Regions from separate parts of the Paenibacillus tritici genome, predicted to be linked through region 2. Evidence: riboswitches for the same ligand, from Rfam matches in the RefSeq annotation. Region 2 holds a riboswitch; the other holds the start of a gene.
The links. Region 2 has a riboswitch for glycine ahead of gcvT (glycine cleavage system aminomethyltransferase GcvT). Riboswitches for the same ligand answer to the same signal wherever they lie in the genome.
Positions count from the first base shown of each region.

Region 1: linked by a shared signal. The riboswitch ahead of KDC22_RS32215 (amino acid permease) and the one ahead of gcvT (glycine cleavage system aminomethyltransferase GcvT) in region 2 are both predicted to bind glycine.

Region 1 covers NZ_CP073365.1:7,486,018-7,493,744, forward strand. The annotation lists gene KDC22_RS33675 (S-layer homology domain-containing protein) at 1-574, shown strand, start outside; gene KDC22_RS32185 (GNAT family N-acetyltransferase) at 636-1,142, opposite strand; gene KDC22_RS32190 (DUF1304 domain-containing protein) at 1,274-1,642, shown strand; gene KDC22_RS32195 (methyl-accepting chemotaxis protein) at 1,680-2,501, opposite strand; gene KDC22_RS32200 (DUF4386 domain-containing protein) at 2,704-3,411, shown strand; gene KDC22_RS32205 (Crp/Fnr family transcriptional regulator) at 3,368-3,964, opposite strand; gene KDC22_RS32210 (helix-turn-helix transcriptional regulator) at 4,011-4,958, opposite strand; gene KDC22_RS32215 (amino acid permease) at 4,993-6,369, opposite strand; glycine riboswitch at 6,526-6,605, opposite strand; gene KDC22_RS32220 (ABC transporter permease) at 6,858-7,727, shown strand, end outside.
Region 2 covers NZ_CP073365.1:7,008,798-7,016,524, reverse strand. The annotation lists gene KDC22_RS30225 (ABC transporter ATP-binding protein) at 9-1,019, opposite strand; gene KDC22_RS30220 (hypothetical protein) at 1,139-1,489, opposite strand; gene KDC22_RS30215 (helix-turn-helix domain-containing protein) at 1,662-2,468, shown strand; gene gcvPB (aminomethyl-transferring glycine dehydrogenase subunit GcvPB) at 2,588-4,048, opposite strand; gene gcvPA (aminomethyl-transferring glycine dehydrogenase subunit GcvPA) at 4,045-5,397, opposite strand; gene gcvT (glycine cleavage system aminomethyltransferase GcvT) at 5,394-6,518, opposite strand; glycine riboswitch at 6,599-6,697, opposite strand; glycine riboswitch at 6,701-6,798, opposite strand; gene gcvH (glycine cleavage system protein GcvH) at 6,984-7,376, shown strand; gene KDC22_RS30190 (hypothetical protein) at 7,473-7,727, opposite strand, start outside.

The DNA of each region.
Region 1 (7,727 bases), 480 kb from region 2:
TAAGCCGGTGGTAGTGGAGTATACCGACCAGGATCAGGTGAAGGCCGAGTATTCCGGTTCCATCCAGCGCGCCCTGAACTACGGTGTTCTGAAGCTGGATGCCAGCGGCAAGCTTAACCCTAAGCTGGAAATTACCCGTGCGGAAGCAGCCGTAGCCATTAGTAATGCTCTGGCTTATCTGAAGGCACATCCAGCACCCGGTACGGTGAGCGGGACGATTACCGCAACCGAAGCCGTCCAGTTCATCAAGGACGCTGCCGGACCTGAGGTGAAGCTTCAGATCAAAATTGATCCGAATATGAGCGTAACCCGCGAATCGTTCACCTCTCTGCTGATTAATACGCTCCAGACCAGCGGCCAACTGCCGATGATCAAGCTGATCCCGGTAGAGATCAAGGATAATGACCAGATCAATACCCTGAACTCGGGAGCCATTCAGACCGCGCTTGCCCTTAAGATCGTGAAGCTGGATCAAGACGGAAGCTTCCGTCCGCAGGACGGTGTCACCAGTGCTGACGCAGCGGCAATGGTCAGCCAAGTGAAGGCCATCCTGAGCGGAAAGTCTGCGAAGTAAGCAACCGCCCCTTCATCTTTGCCCCTTCTGCCGAAAAGGCGGGAGGGGCTTTTGCTGTATTTTACAGCATCAGCACCATCAGATCCTCATCCAGATACTCGCTGCCAAGCTTCATCGCCTTCGGCTCTGTGCCGTAGCGGATGAATCCCAGGGATTCGTAGAGTCTTTTGGCCGGAACGTTATTGGAGGTTACGGTCAGCGTCAGCAGCTCCAGCCCCGGTGCAGCCTTCGCCCGGGCAATCAGCTCCAGCATCAGCGCGCGTCCCGTGCCATGTTTACGGGCATCCGGATCTACATATACTGCATAGACATGAGCTTTGTGCTGAATCTTGGGCCTGCTCTCCCGGAACAAGGTAGCCATTCCCACCAGCCTCTGCTCCCCGTCCAAGAAGGCACCCAGGGTGAAATGTTCGTCCGAGGAGTCCAGCTTGATTCGGGTCGTCTCGGTGGACAATTTCACTTCCGATTCATAGGAGCTTAGAAAAGCCTCAGGGTGCTGCTGCAGCGACTGCAAACGAAGCGCCCGGTAGCTTTCGGCGTCCGAGGGGGCCAGTGTTCTGATGTACATTTCCTTCCTCCCTTACAATATGGATGCAATAAATTGACAAAAGGAAAATATTTGGTTATATTTAGGTTTGTAAAATTATATTTTGCGCAATGTAAATTCCTATTCCTATCACTTGAAAAGAGGGACTCGTTATGATGACTGTAAGTTTAATTCTTGTAGCCTTAGTAGCACTAGAGCATGTGTACATACTTGTACTGGAGATGTTTCTGTGGACCACCCCGAGAGCACAGAAGGCATTCGGAACCTCCCCTGCCTTCTCCCGGGAGACGAAGTCGCTTGCTGCCAACCAGGGCTTGTATAACGGCTTCCTGGCAGCCGGTCTAATCTGGGGCCTGCTGCATCCGAGCGCGGACTTCGGGTACCAGCTGCAATTGTTCTTCCTCATCTGCGTGGCGGTTGCGGCGATCTACGGCGGACTCACCTCCAAGAGATCCATTCTGCTGATGCAAGGACTCCCGGCCTTCCTGGCGCTGGCGGCCACACTGATCGCACATCTGTAAGATTCGCGGGCCTATGCAGGCAGCTTCCACACTTGCCTCACAGCTTCTGCGCGAACTGGTTCAATTGCTCCGACATCGCCCGGATCTCCTCAATGAAGCTGGACATCTCTTGCGTTGAAGCTGCCTGCTCTTGCCCCACCGAAGCAATCTGACCGATGGATTGACCGATTCCCTTCATCGCTGTCTGGATCTCCCGCAGGGTGTCCCGTATCCGCTGCGCGGATTGCTCGGTCTCCTGTGAGAACTTGCGGATTTCTCTGGCGACAATGTCGAAGCCCCGACCCTTCTCCCCGGCATGGGCGGCCTCAATGGCCGCATTAATTCCAAGCAGATGCGTCTGGTCGGCAACCTTCCTCAGGACGGCCAGCACTTCATCGCTTTTTTGGACACTTGCAGCAGTGGTCTCTGACTGGGCCAGCAGCTTCTGTGAGAAGTCGGCCAACTGGTTAGACCCGCCCGCTACCTGCACGATCCGTGCATTAGCCTGATTCAGGGACAGTGTCATCCGGTCGGCAATTTCCCGCAGCTCGGTCTGTCTGCGCACCTGAATGCAGATCGCCCCGCAGACACGTTCATCCTCTCCATGTACCGGAAGGACGGTGCCCACAAATTCGTATCCGTAATACTCTTTGGGAACATTGGCCCTTGTGTATTCATCATTTTTCAGTGCATGATACAGAGGTTCATCTGCGTGAATAATCTGCCCGGCGCTAATCCCCAGATCAATGGAATCCCCAGGGTAATAGACGAGAAACTTCTCAGTGTCACAGACCGCAACCGACAGATCATAAGGAAAAGCAGCTTTCAGGATGGGTACCAGATTCACTATATCTTCAAGGGAGCGTACGATGTTTTTCATAGGTGCGGGTCTCCTTTTATTCAGTTAGCTTCATTGCTCAGCAATATCCTAAACTAAGGTTCGACATTTTTTGATGGCTATCCTTTATTCAATTCTTAATATTTAAAATTAAACATTCCCCTCTTATCTTAAGTCAATGCCCCCCTGCCCGCTGCTGCGTACAATATAACCACAATCATTAATCAATCAGGGGGTTATGCTGATGTCAGTAACAGTGGCACGTACCGGGGGAATCTCACTCATTGTAATGGCAATTGCCGCCGCATTCTCGTATGGATATATTCATGGAAGTGTTGTGGTGAATGGGGATGCCGCCGCTACCTTCGCCCGTCTTCAGTCCTCTCCTTCGCTGTTCAGGGCCGAAATCCTCGGGTGGATCGTAATCATCGCCTGTGACGTCGTGGCTGCCTGGGCCTTATATCAGGTTCTGAGGCCTGTACATCCGGGTCTATCCCTGCTGGGGGCCTGGCTGCGCCTGGCTTATACGGCGGTATTGGGGGTGGCTGTGTCGAGTCTGATCGTGGTTTCCCTGCTTACAGGAGGAAGTGCACCGGAACTCTCCGGCTTCACCAAAGGACAACTACAGGGGGAGGTTATGCTTGCTCTTCAGGGATTCGAGGCGGTATGGTCGGCGGGGCTGATTCTATTCGGCGGGCATCTGCTCGTGGTAGGATTACTTGCGGTTCGGGCGGAGAATATTCCGAAGCCCCTCAGTGTACTGCTGCTGCTGGCAGGCTTCGGTTATATGGCATTGCATCTGTGCAGCTTACTCGTGCCAGAATATACGGGGTTCATCCAGATGGTGAAGTGGATATTTATACTGCCGATGACCGCCGGGGAGCTGGGACTCGGGATATGGCTGCTGTTCAGGATTCCGGCTCCGCGCGTTCACACTGCAGCCGCTTCTTAATCCGGCTTAGGGACTCCGGGGTCATGCCGAGATAGCTGGCCAGCTGATGCTGGGGGACGCGGCTGATCAATCCGGGTCTTGTCTGCATCAGTGTCTTCAGACGGTCTTCGGGGGAAGCGGCCACAAAAGCAGCGAATGCCTCCTGCATCTGACCGAAGTTCTCCTCGATCATCCGGCGGGTCATCCCCTCCAGCTGCGTATGCTTGGCGTACATGGCCTGCTCCGTATTCAGCGCGCCGACAACCAGTACGCAGTCCTCCAGACAGGTCAGGCTGTATTCCGAAGAGGCATCCTCCTTATGCGCATTGAAGATCGCGATGGCCTGCTCCTCTGTATAGAAGTTAGAGGTGATGTCGCGGCCTGTAACGTCCACGCTATGCTGCCGCACGCAGCCTTGTAACACGAAATAGCACTTCCCGGGAACCTCCCCCTGCCTGAGCAGAATGGTTCCCTTGCTGTATTCCTCAACCAGAATCTCATCCAGTATGGCCTGCTGCTCCGCTTCACTGAGAGAGGTCAGGCGGGTCATATATGGGCGTAACCGGTGCTTCATGTTCGTAACTCCTCACAATGAATTCTTCCCTGGTCACTACGTGATGTCAGTAGCGGCTGAACATCCTCGCAGCTTCATCCCGCACCCGGTTCCGCAAGGCTTCCGGCTCCAGCACAACAGCGTCTGCCCCCCAGCCGAGTACCCACTGCAGCAGATCCTCGGGCTGGCGCACGCGAAAGGTCATAAGCCTTCCGTCAGCCTGGTCCTCCATTGCCTCCAGATAAAAGTTACCCGATTCAGCCGCCTTGCCCGCGATCTCCGGCTGAACCAAAATACGCACGTGTACATGGCGGTCATCCTCCGGCTGGTACTCGTGCAGATCGAAATCCGCAGGCGCCTGAAACCGGTCATCCAGAACGGTAAGCTCGCTCATTCTGGATAACCGGAAATGACGGATCTCCTGCCGCAGCTCACAATAGGCGACCAGTGTCCATGCACCTCTGTTCAGTACAAGCCCGTAAGGCCTGACCGTGCGGACACTCCGGTGACTACCATCCGCCTCATGCCTGAATTTCCAATACCCGAAGCTGATCTTCCGCTCCTCCAGGATTGCGCGGCGGATCTGCTCGATGTACACTTGCTCCGTTCCCTGCGTGATTTCTTTGCCCGGGGTGAGCAGCCGGATGCTCTTGCGTATCCGGGAGGCGCTGCCGCGGACATCCTCCGGCAGAATCGCCTCGATTTTCCTGCCTGCTGCGGAGGCCTGGGTCCCGTAATGAGCGTCGAACCGTTGTTCAATGAAGTCCGTCCCAATCAGCAGGGTCACCGCTTCCTCGGCGGTGAAGCTGACCGGGGGCAGGAAATACCCCTTCACTAATGAATATCCCTGACCCGTCGCCCCTATCACCGGCACTCCGGCTTCACTGAGAGCCTGAATATCCCGGTAGATCGTCCTTACGCTCGTCTCGAAGGCTGCCGCCAAATCCTCTGCCCGTACAACGTCTTTACGCTGCAGCTCCAGTACGATAGCTAACATGCGGTCTGTTTTGTTCATGCGGCTGCTGCTCCCTTGTCATGCTGAAATCAGTTTATGTATTGATTATACTGATTTCCTGTTCCTTTTTCTCCTTTTTGCTCCGCATGGAATACAGGAGGAACAGCAGAATGAACCAGAGCGGGGTGAACAGCAGCGCCGGACGGGTCTCATCGGCAAAGAGCATGATCACAAGAATGGCAGCAAACAGCGTCAGGACGGCATAGTTCATCACCGGGGTGAATGGCGCTTTGAATTTGGAAGTGGCATGTAAGTCCGGGCGGTTCCTTTTATACTTGATATGGCAGACCAGCACAACACCCCAGACCCAGATGAAGCAAATGGCACTGATCGTAGTCACGATGCCGAAGGCCTGACCCGGAATGAGCTTGCTGAGCAGTGCCCCGGCAGAGATCACTATAGTAGAAATGAATAGGGAATTCGCAGGTACATGATTCCGGTTCAGCTTGCCGAGCTGGGGGGAGGCCTGATTCCGTCTGCTCAGATTGTAGAGAATCCGGCTGGTCGAGAACATCCCGCTGTTGCAGGCAGAGGCCGCCGAGGTTAAGACCACGAAATTGATAATCCCTGCAGCAATCGGAATTCCCACCAGACTGAAGGTTCTCACGAACGGACTTTCAGCCGCGCTAAGCTGGGTCCAAGGGTTAATGCACAGCAGCACGAAGAGCGCGCCTACATAGAAGAACAGAATCCGCAGAGGGATTTTATTGATGGCTGACGGAATGTTTTTCTCCGGATTAGCTGTTTCGGCCGCCGATACCCCCACCAGCTCCACGCCCACATAAGCGAATACCACCATCTGGAAGGAGAATAAGAAGCCCCTCACCCCGTTCGGAAACACGCCGCCATGCTCCCAGAGATTGCGGACTGTAACCGAGCCTGCATCTGTCTTGAACCCGATCACCAGAAGAATGATCCCCAGGCCGATCAGGGCCAGAATCGTAACTACCTTAATCAGAGCGAACCAGAATTCCAGCTCGCCGAAGCTTTTGACCGTCAGCAAATTGAGGCCCAGCAGAATCATCAGGCAGATGACAGCAGGCACCCACTGCGGGATATCGAACCAATACTGGACGTAGACGCCCACCGCAATCACATCCGCCATCGCCGTCATAATCCAGCAGAACCAGTAGGTCCAGCCCGTAATGAACGCCGTCCGGGGCCCCAGATAGTCCTCAGCAATGTCTGTAAAAGACTGATACCCCGCCTTGGAGAGCAGCAGCTCCCCCAGCGCCCGCATCACAAAAAACACGGCAATTCCCACGATGAGATACGTGAGCATAATGGAAGGCCCGGCCTGCTGAATCGCTTTGCCTGAGCCCAGGAACAACCCTGTGCCAATGGTGCCGCCGATAGCTATAAGCTGAACATGCCGGTTAGCCAGCTCTCTCTTTAATTCTGTCTGTGCCATACCTGTTTCCCCCTTAATATATATGACGCTGTTATGCCGGTAACTCCAAAACAAAACAAAAAGGAGACTGGATGTCATCCAATCTCCCGGTTCCTAAAGAATATCCAAATAAGCTTCTGCCCGGCAGAGGGTTCCTCAGCACGGCAAATACAAATCCGGTACTCTTCTGTCCTTTTGCCTGAGATTGTGAACCCTTCGGCGCTGCGGTTCCCCGCAGTCTCTCCAGAAGCTGCTCCTGCTATAGTGTGATCCATAGCAATCATAGCTTGTGTGATGTATTAAATTGGTGAAGCGTTAATGCGTTCTGATATTCTAACATATTACCGGCAATGTGAGTAATGATCTGTGAAAAAAGTCGCAATGCTCTACAGGAGTTTTGCGGGAACAGGTCATTTTTGAATAAACAGGGTCATTTGCAAGAGAGAATTCCGTTCATCGTCTCTACTATAATAAATTCATCCAGAATAAGCAGAGTGAGGTTAGAACCTATGACAAATCCTAGAACCCAAGCTTTAACCAAGCCGCCCTATACGCAGCCGCAGGGCCGCTTCCGCCGGTTGCTGCTCAATATCGTGAGATACCGGGTGCTGCTGATTATGCTGCTGCCCACCTCGATTATCTTTTTCATCAACTGCTACATTCCGATGTTCGGATTATTCATTGCCTTCAAGAATATCAACTATATTGACGGCATTATGGGCAGCCCCTGGGCCGGGCTCGATAACTTCCGGTTCCTCTTCGCCACCTCTGACGCCCTGCGCGTGACCATCAACACCGTGGGGTACAATGTGGTCTTCATTATCTCAGGACTCATTCTCTCGGTCTCGCTGGCGATTGCGATCAATGAGGTGCGTAACAAGCTGGCTTCGAAGTTCTTCCAGACCGTCATGATTATGCCGAACTTCCTGTCCATGGTCGTGGTCAGCTTCATCGTCTATGCCTTCCTGCACCCGGAGTACGGCTTCCTGGTCAAGCATATTCTGCCAATGTTCGGCTACTCCTCGGTGAACGCATATATGCATCCTAACGCATGGCCTTACATTCTGTGGATCACCAAGATGTGGCATTCCATCGGGATCGGCAGTGTCATCTACCTTGCAGCCATCACCGGCATCAGCGAAGAATTGTATGAGGCTGCGGTGATGGACGGCGCCAGCAAATGGAAGCAGATCACCAAGATTACCCTGCCGCTGCTTACGCCGATCATGGTGATTCTCACGATTCTTAACATGGGCGGCATCTTCCGCTCTGACTTCGGGCTGTTCTACCATGTGACCCTGGACTCCGGTGCGCTGCGCTCGACTACGGACGTCATCGACACCTATGTCTACCGGGGCCTGATCCAGCTCAACGACCTG
Region 2 (7,727 bases):
ACTCCTCCTTATTCCCCGGTTCCGTTCAGGTCCAGATGGCCGTCATAGACAGCCTTGATGACCTGCTCAATATGGGTGTCCTCCATGCGGAAGTCGATCACTTCACCATGTCTCATCACCTGGCTAACCACCTCACTGGCGGTATATTCATATCTGTCAAAAGAGACCGAGAACTCCAGCGCGCTCTGCTCTTCAAGCTTCATGCCGGGCGTCAGGGCGAGCTGCGCAAGTAATTCCGGCATAGGCGATCCGGCCTGGAAGAAGATGACGCGGTTTTTGGCAAAACGGGCTTTGACTTCGCTCAGGGTGCCGTCGTAAATAATCGCCCCGTGATCAATGATCACCAGCCGTTTGCACAGGTCCTCAATGTCGCCCAAATCATGAGTCGTCAGCATCACAGTAGTCTTCTGCTCCTGATTGATCTGCCGGATGAACCCCCGGATCTTCTGCTTCACGGATACATCGAGGCCAATTGTCGGCTCATCGAGATATAGAATCGGCGGGTTGTGGAGCAGAGCCGCGGCCAGATCGGCACGCATCCGCTGACCCAGGGAGAGCTTCCGCGCCGACAGGTGAATGAACTCGCTCATCCCCAGCATGTCTGTGAACAGGTCCATATTCTTCTTATAGAGAACATCCGGAATCTGATAGATATCCTTCAGCAGCGAGAAAGACTCGGCAATCGGAATATCCCACCACAGCTGGGTACGCTGCCCGAATACTGCGCCGATCTGGGCGGCATTCTCCATTCTTCTTTTGTACGGATTGATACCGTTTACAGAAACGCTGCCGGAGGAAGGCATCAGAATGCCGGTCAGCATCTTAATGGTGGTCGATTTACCGGCGCCATTCGGACCCACATAGGCAACCGTCTCGCCTGCTTCGATCCTCAGATCCAGCGGCTTCACCGCTACTTTCTCGATATGCCGGGGCACGAACAGATGCTTCACCGCCCCCTTGAGGCCCGGTTCCTTCACAGCCTGCATGAAGGACTTGCTCAGCCCTCTGGCTTCAATCATACTCAAGGCTAACCCTCCTATGTAAAAGGTAAAAGACGTAGGAATAAATATATCACTATGGGGATGTCGAACACTATCGTTTTAGGTCGAATGTGAAAAAAACGGCCTCCCCCGACGGATTAGACGAACCGGGATTTGCCGCTTCGCTTCAGGAAGGACTTGACGGTGAACCCCAGCAGCAGGGGCAAGGCGAGCTGAACCTCAAGTCTCCAGTCAACCGCATACAGATCAATGAGGTGCAGCTGCTTCAAAAATACATAGATCACGTTGTATATGAGGAAGAAACAGCTGAAGGTGAGCAGAGGGATTAGGGTAAGCACCCCTTGGTTCCGCAGCAGCCGGTATCCCGCAAGAATGAGAAGGGTATAGCCGGCCATGATCAGCAGGGCCTCATTGCTGCCGAAGCGCAGGAAAGATACGATGGCGGTGGCCAGATTCAGAGCAGCCGATAGATAACCGATGCGAAGCATGTCGAACCTCCCGGAATTTTGGTTGAATGGGTTACAGATTTCTACATTTTACAGCGCTTACGCGGGCTTTTACAGGTCCAACAGTGAATGTTCATTATTCCGTGATTGTATGTTATAATGCTTTCTTTTAAAATCGGATATATAGGAAATGGTAAATATGGAGGGGATCGACGTGAGAGTCTTTGATCGACCGAGAGCATGGAGTATGCCTGGAGATTTGGAAGCAAGCGAGCTTGAAGCCTTCCGGCCGCTGGATGCAGCTCAAGCAGATGTGCATGGGACGGTGTCCGGGGCGGGTTCTTCAGAAGAATCCAAAGAGCATATCTATCATCGGGCAATGATTGCTTCGATCCGAAGTGAAATGAATAAGTTAAGCCAGCTGCTCTCGATTCCTTATGTCGTGTTTTTGACGGACAAGGCAGGCACTATTCTGGAGCTGGTCTACTCTTCCCCGGATACCCGGACGGAGATGGAGCAGGCGGAACTGCGGCCGGGGGTCAGCTTATGCAGAGAGCGGGCGGGAATGAATGCCGTATCGCTGGCCATGGAGATGAAGTGCATCGGGGTCGTGCGGGGAGCGGAGCATTCGGATCAGGCCTTCCGGAACTGGAACTGCGTATGTGCACCGCTGCAGGATCATAATACTGTCTACGGGTATGTCGATATTTCGTTTAATAGAGTAGAGCCGATTGAATTCGCCATTCCCTTCGTGCAGCAGATTGCCGAGAATGTGATGGGGAAGTGGATGGAGAAGAACCCGGAGATGCAGCAGTACCGGCTCGAAGCCACTTTACAGGAATATAAGCTGACTGCGCGGGAGCAGGAGGTGGCAAGGCTATGGCTGCTTGAGAAAAGCGCGCTGCACATCGGGAGCGACCTGGGGATCAGTGAAGGCACGGTGCGCAATATGCTGAAGAGCATTTACAGTAAAATGCGGGTGAATGACCGCTTTCAGTTCGTCAAACGGCTTACGCCGTAGACACCGCCTCTCCATAACCGCGGTACATACAGAATAGCCGGGCAGCGATACTGACGTATCACTTGCCCGGCTATTTTAAAATAAGGGTGGTGCAGCGGTGTAAGTCTATTATTGAAGGTTTATCCGCAGGAGCAGTTGAGTACCGGCTTACGCGCGGCCTGTGTCTCATCCAGCCGGCTAATCTCCGTGGTATGCGGTGCATTAATCACGATCTCCGGTGTCTCCTCGGCTTCCTTGACGATCCGGATCATGGTCTCAATGAAGCCATCGAGCGTCTCCTTGCTCTCAGTCTCGGTCGGCTCAATCATCATACATTCCTCTACGGTCAGCGGGAAGTAGACCGTCGGCGGATGATAACCGAAGTCGAGCAGCCGTTTGGCTACATCCAGAGTGCGCACGCCGTATTGCTTAAGGCGTCTGCCGGACATAACGAATTCATGCTTGCAGACACCCGGGAAGGGAATCTCGAAATAAGGGGCCAACCGGTGCATCATATAGTTGGCGTTCAGCACCGCATTCTCGGAGACCTCGCGCAGGCCGTCCGGCCCGTAGGTGCGGATATAGGCATAAGCACGGACGAGAATACCGAAGTTGCCGTAAAAAGCTTTGACGCGGCCGATGGATTCCGGCCCGCCGCAGTCCAGTGTGAAACTGCCATCCTCGTTCTGGGCCACAGTAGGCTGCGGCAGGAACGGAATTAGCTTCGCCTTCACGCCAACCGGTCCGGCTCCCGGCCCGCCGCCGCCGTGCGGTGTGCTCATCGTCTTATGCAGGTTGAGATGGACCACATCGAAGCCCATATCGCCCGGGCGGGTGATGCCCATAATCGCGTTGGAGTTCGCTCCGTCGTAATAGAGCAGACCGCCTGCTTCATGCACAATGGCCGCGATCTCTACGATCTGAGTCTCGAAGAGTCCGAGCGTGCTCGGGTTCGTCAGCATCAGCGCAGCGGTGTCGCTGCCGACAGCGGCCTTCAGCGCTTCAAGATCGACCATTCCCTTGTCGTTGGAGGGGATGGTCACGGTGTCGAGTCCGGCCGCTGCGGCGCTGGCGGGGTTAGTCCCGTGTGAGGAATCCGGCACGATCACCTTGGAGCGGACTTCGCCGCCGCTCTCGTGATAGGCGCGGATCATCATCAGGCCGGTCCATTCGCCATGGGCTCCGGCAGCAGGCTGAAGGGATACAGCGTCCATGCCGGTCAGTCCGGCGAGATCCTTTTGCAGCGTGTACATCAATTCAAGCGCACCCTGAATGCTCTCTTCCGGCTGGTACGGGTGGATTTTGGACAGGCCGGGGAAGCGGGCGACATCTTCATTGATCTTCGGGTTATACTTCATCGTGCAGGAGCCGAGCGGATAGAAGCCGTTATCGACGCCGAAGTTGCGCCGCGACAGGGAGGTATAGTGGCGGATGACATCCACTTCAGAGACCTCCGGCAGAAGTACAGGTTCGCTGCGCAGCAGCCCTTCAGGAATGAGTGAGCCAAGGCCCTCGTCCTGCGGCACATCACACAGCGGCAAAGAGTAGGCCGATCGGCCGGGACGGCTTAATTCGAAGATCAGACTTTGTTCGGGTTTCATATACAGCCCTCCAGTACACTTGCGAATTCGTCAATTTCGGTTCGGCTTCTTTTCTCCGTTACGGCAACCAGCATATGTCCGGCCAGCTCGGGATAATCCCGGCTTAAGTCATATCCGCCGAGATAGCCTTCCTTCAGCAGCTTGGAGTTCACCGCACTCACACTGCTGCCTTCCGGCAGCTTCAGTACAAATTCATTGAAGAACGGGGCGCTGAAGACGCGCTCTGCCCCGGCAATGGCAGCCAGCCTTCCGGCGGCGTAATGACTCTTGCGGATGTTCAGCTCGCCAACCTCACGCATTCCCTCTTTGCCCATCACGGATAAGTAGACGGAGGCGCACAGCGCCAGCAGCGCCTGGTTGGAGCAGATATTCGAGGTCGCCTTCTCGCGGCGGATATGCTGCTCCCGCGCCTGAAGGGTCAAGACGAAGCCGCGCTTACCGTTACGGTCAACGGTCTGGCCGACGATCCGGCCCGGCATCCGGCGCATTAACGGCTCGGCAACGGCGAAGAATCCGCAGGTCGGACCGCCGAGCGAAGCGGCAATTCCGAGCGGCTGCGCATCGCCGACGACGATGTCGGCGCCAAGCCGTCCGGGCGCTTCCAGTACGCCCAGCGCAATCGGATTCGCGCTGACGACAAGCAGTCCCTTGACCGCATGGACCAGCGGTTCGATCCCGCGCAGATCCTCAATGCCGCCGAAGAAGTTGGGGGACTGAACCAGAACGGCGGCGGTATCGCCGTCGATTGCGGCGGCCAGCTGTGCGAGGTCCGTCACACCGTCTGCATAGTTGATCTCTACAATTTGCAGGCCCCAGGCATTGGCGGAGGTGCGCAGCACCTGCCGTGCTTCAGGATGAACCGTGCGGGAGACAATCAGCTTCTTGCGTTTGGTGGCACCGGCGGCCAGCACCGCTGCTTCAGAGAAGGCGGTTGCGCCGTCATACATACTGGCATTGGCAACCTTCATGCCGGTCAGCTCACAGATATAGGACTGGAATTCAAAGATCGCCTGAAGCTCCCCCTGGCTGATCTCCGGCTGGTAAGGAGTGTAGGCAGTATAGAATTCCGAACGGGAAATCACATGGTTGATGACGACCGGAACGTGGTGGTCGTACAATCCGGCGCCCAGGAAGCTGGTGTGGGTGTCGAAGTCGGCATTCTTGTCAGCCAGGCCCTTCATATGGCGAAGCAGTGCATATTCGTCCAGGGCGCCGGACATCGGCATTGTTCCCTGGTAGCGGACAGACTGCGGAATATCGGCGAACAGCTCGTCAATGGACTGTATGCCTACAGTTTCCATCATTTCTGCACGGTCTTGCTCCGTCATGGGCAGATAGCGGTGCTTCATTGGGGCTTCACTCCTTGGCTCTTTTTGTAGAACGGGGCTTTGATGACAACAGCCTTAAGCTGCTTGCCGCGGATCTCCACATACACCTCTGTGCCGGTCTCCGTATAGGCAGCATCCAGCAGGGCGAGTCCGAGATTCCGTTTCAGTGTCGGGGATTGGGTGCCGGTCGTGACTTCACCGATCTTCACTCCGTCCGCATACACGGGATAGTGGGAGCGGGGGATGCCGCGGTCGATCATCTCAAGACCTACCAGGCGGCGCGGCAGGCCGGCTTCCTTCTGCTTCAGCAGGGCAGCGCGGCCGATAAAATCAGCTTTGTCCAGCTTCACGAAGAACTGGACACCGGCTTCAAGGGGAGTGATGTCTGCTGACAGCTCCTGGCCGTACAGCGGCAGCTTGGCCTCGAAGCGCAGCGTATCGCGTGCGCCGAGTCCGGCAGGAGTCAGGCCATGCGGAGCGCCTGCTTCGAGCAGGCCGTTCCAGAGAGCAGCCGCTGTAGCTGCGGGAGCGTACAGCTCGAAGCCGTCTTCACCGGTATACCCGGTGCGGGAGAGCAGGACAGTTACACCGCAGACCTCAGCTTGCTCGATGAAGTGGAAGGGCTTAAGCTCCGGGAGCGGGACCTGCGTGACCTGGGCAAGAATGGTCTCCGCCAGCGGTCCTTGGAGCGCGAGCAGCAGGGTCTCGTCAGAGACATTCTTCATGCTGACACCGCTGAACTCAGGTGTGAGATGCTCCTGCAGCCACTGGAAGTCCTTGTCGATATTGGAGGCATTGACAACAAGCATGTAACGCTCCTCGCCCAGCCGGTACACGAGCAGATCGTCAACCACTCCGCCGCCCGGATAGAGCATAAGCGTATACTGCGCTGCGCCGTCCTCCAGGCGGCTGACATCATTGGTGGTCATAAGCTGCAGGAAGGCCTCGGAGCCGCTGCCGGTAACCATGAATTCTCCCATATGGGAGACATCGAATAATCCGGCCCGTTCACGGACGGCTTCATGCTCCTTAACGATTCCTGTGAACTGCACCGGCAGCTCCCAGCCGCCGAAATCAATGCATCTGGACTCCGCGTAGGCGGAATAGAGGTCATAAAAAGGCGTTCTTCTCAAAGACTCCATCTCGTCACTCCCTTGGTCTGTTTATATACAAAAAAGGACAGGCGAAAGCCATTATGCATACACGCATAAATGAACTTTCGCTCTGTCCTTTGTACCTGAGAGTTACCCTGCAGTAACGCGCAGGTTTCCCCGTTGGTGATCCGTGAGACCTGCGCGGCAGGCCTGGATGCTCTCCAGAGATGCGTCCGGCAAAGGTCCTTTTGCCTGAGAGATTCACCCATCCCGGGCTTACTCCTTCGGCGCTGTCTTCCTGTGAGACAGTCTCTCCCTATGCCATCATTCGCAAACGATATGATATTCTACTGATTCCATTAAACCGGGTAACCCTCCATACTGTCAATCAAAAAAACGTCAAAAAGTTGACAAATTAAATTTTACTGTCAGTTATATTGACATTAGGCAAGTCAATAAATTAGGCTATAACTAAATTTAGAACTCCAAATGTGGAAAAGAGGCGGCTTGTAAATGAGTGAAGTGCTGGACAACCTGGTATACAGCGAAGAGCATGAATGGGCACAGCAGGGTGAGGGACGTGTAGTACGTGTAGGGATTACGGATCATGCGCAGCATCTGCTCGGCGACATCGTGTTTGTAGAATTTCCGGAAGTCGGGGCAGCGATCTCCGCAGGCGACAGTGTAGGCAGCATCGAATCCGTGAAGACGGTGTCAGAGCTGTATTCACCGGTATCAGGGACGGTCACCAAGATCAATGACGCCCTGGAGACCAGCCCGGAACTGATCAATGACCAGCCATACGGCGGCGGATGGATTTTTGAGCTGGAGCTTGACGGTGAGTTCGCCGAGGCGGCTTCCGGCCTGCTGGATGCGGCTGCTTATAAGGAATTGGTTGGAGAATAAGGTTCAGCTTAGTTGCTGAACGGCTGGATACGACAGGCTTCTCTTATTACATTAGATGTCACTAATGTGAGAGGTCTGTCTTTTTGCGTCTTTATATCATTCTGGAAAGCCAAGCAGCCCCGGATAAATGTTTGGAGCCAGATGCCACAGGAAGGGCAGAAGAGCCAGGCCCGCAACGGAAAATACAGAGCACAGCAGCAGGAAACGGTAACTTTTTTGCGGACGGGTGGCGGGCTTGAGCACGAAATAATACACTCCGGCTGAATAAAACGGAAAAAGCACGGCGGCAGACATCCCCATACAAACGATAAATGTTGCTTCCCCGGCAGAGCTGGGGATCATGGCGTCGGG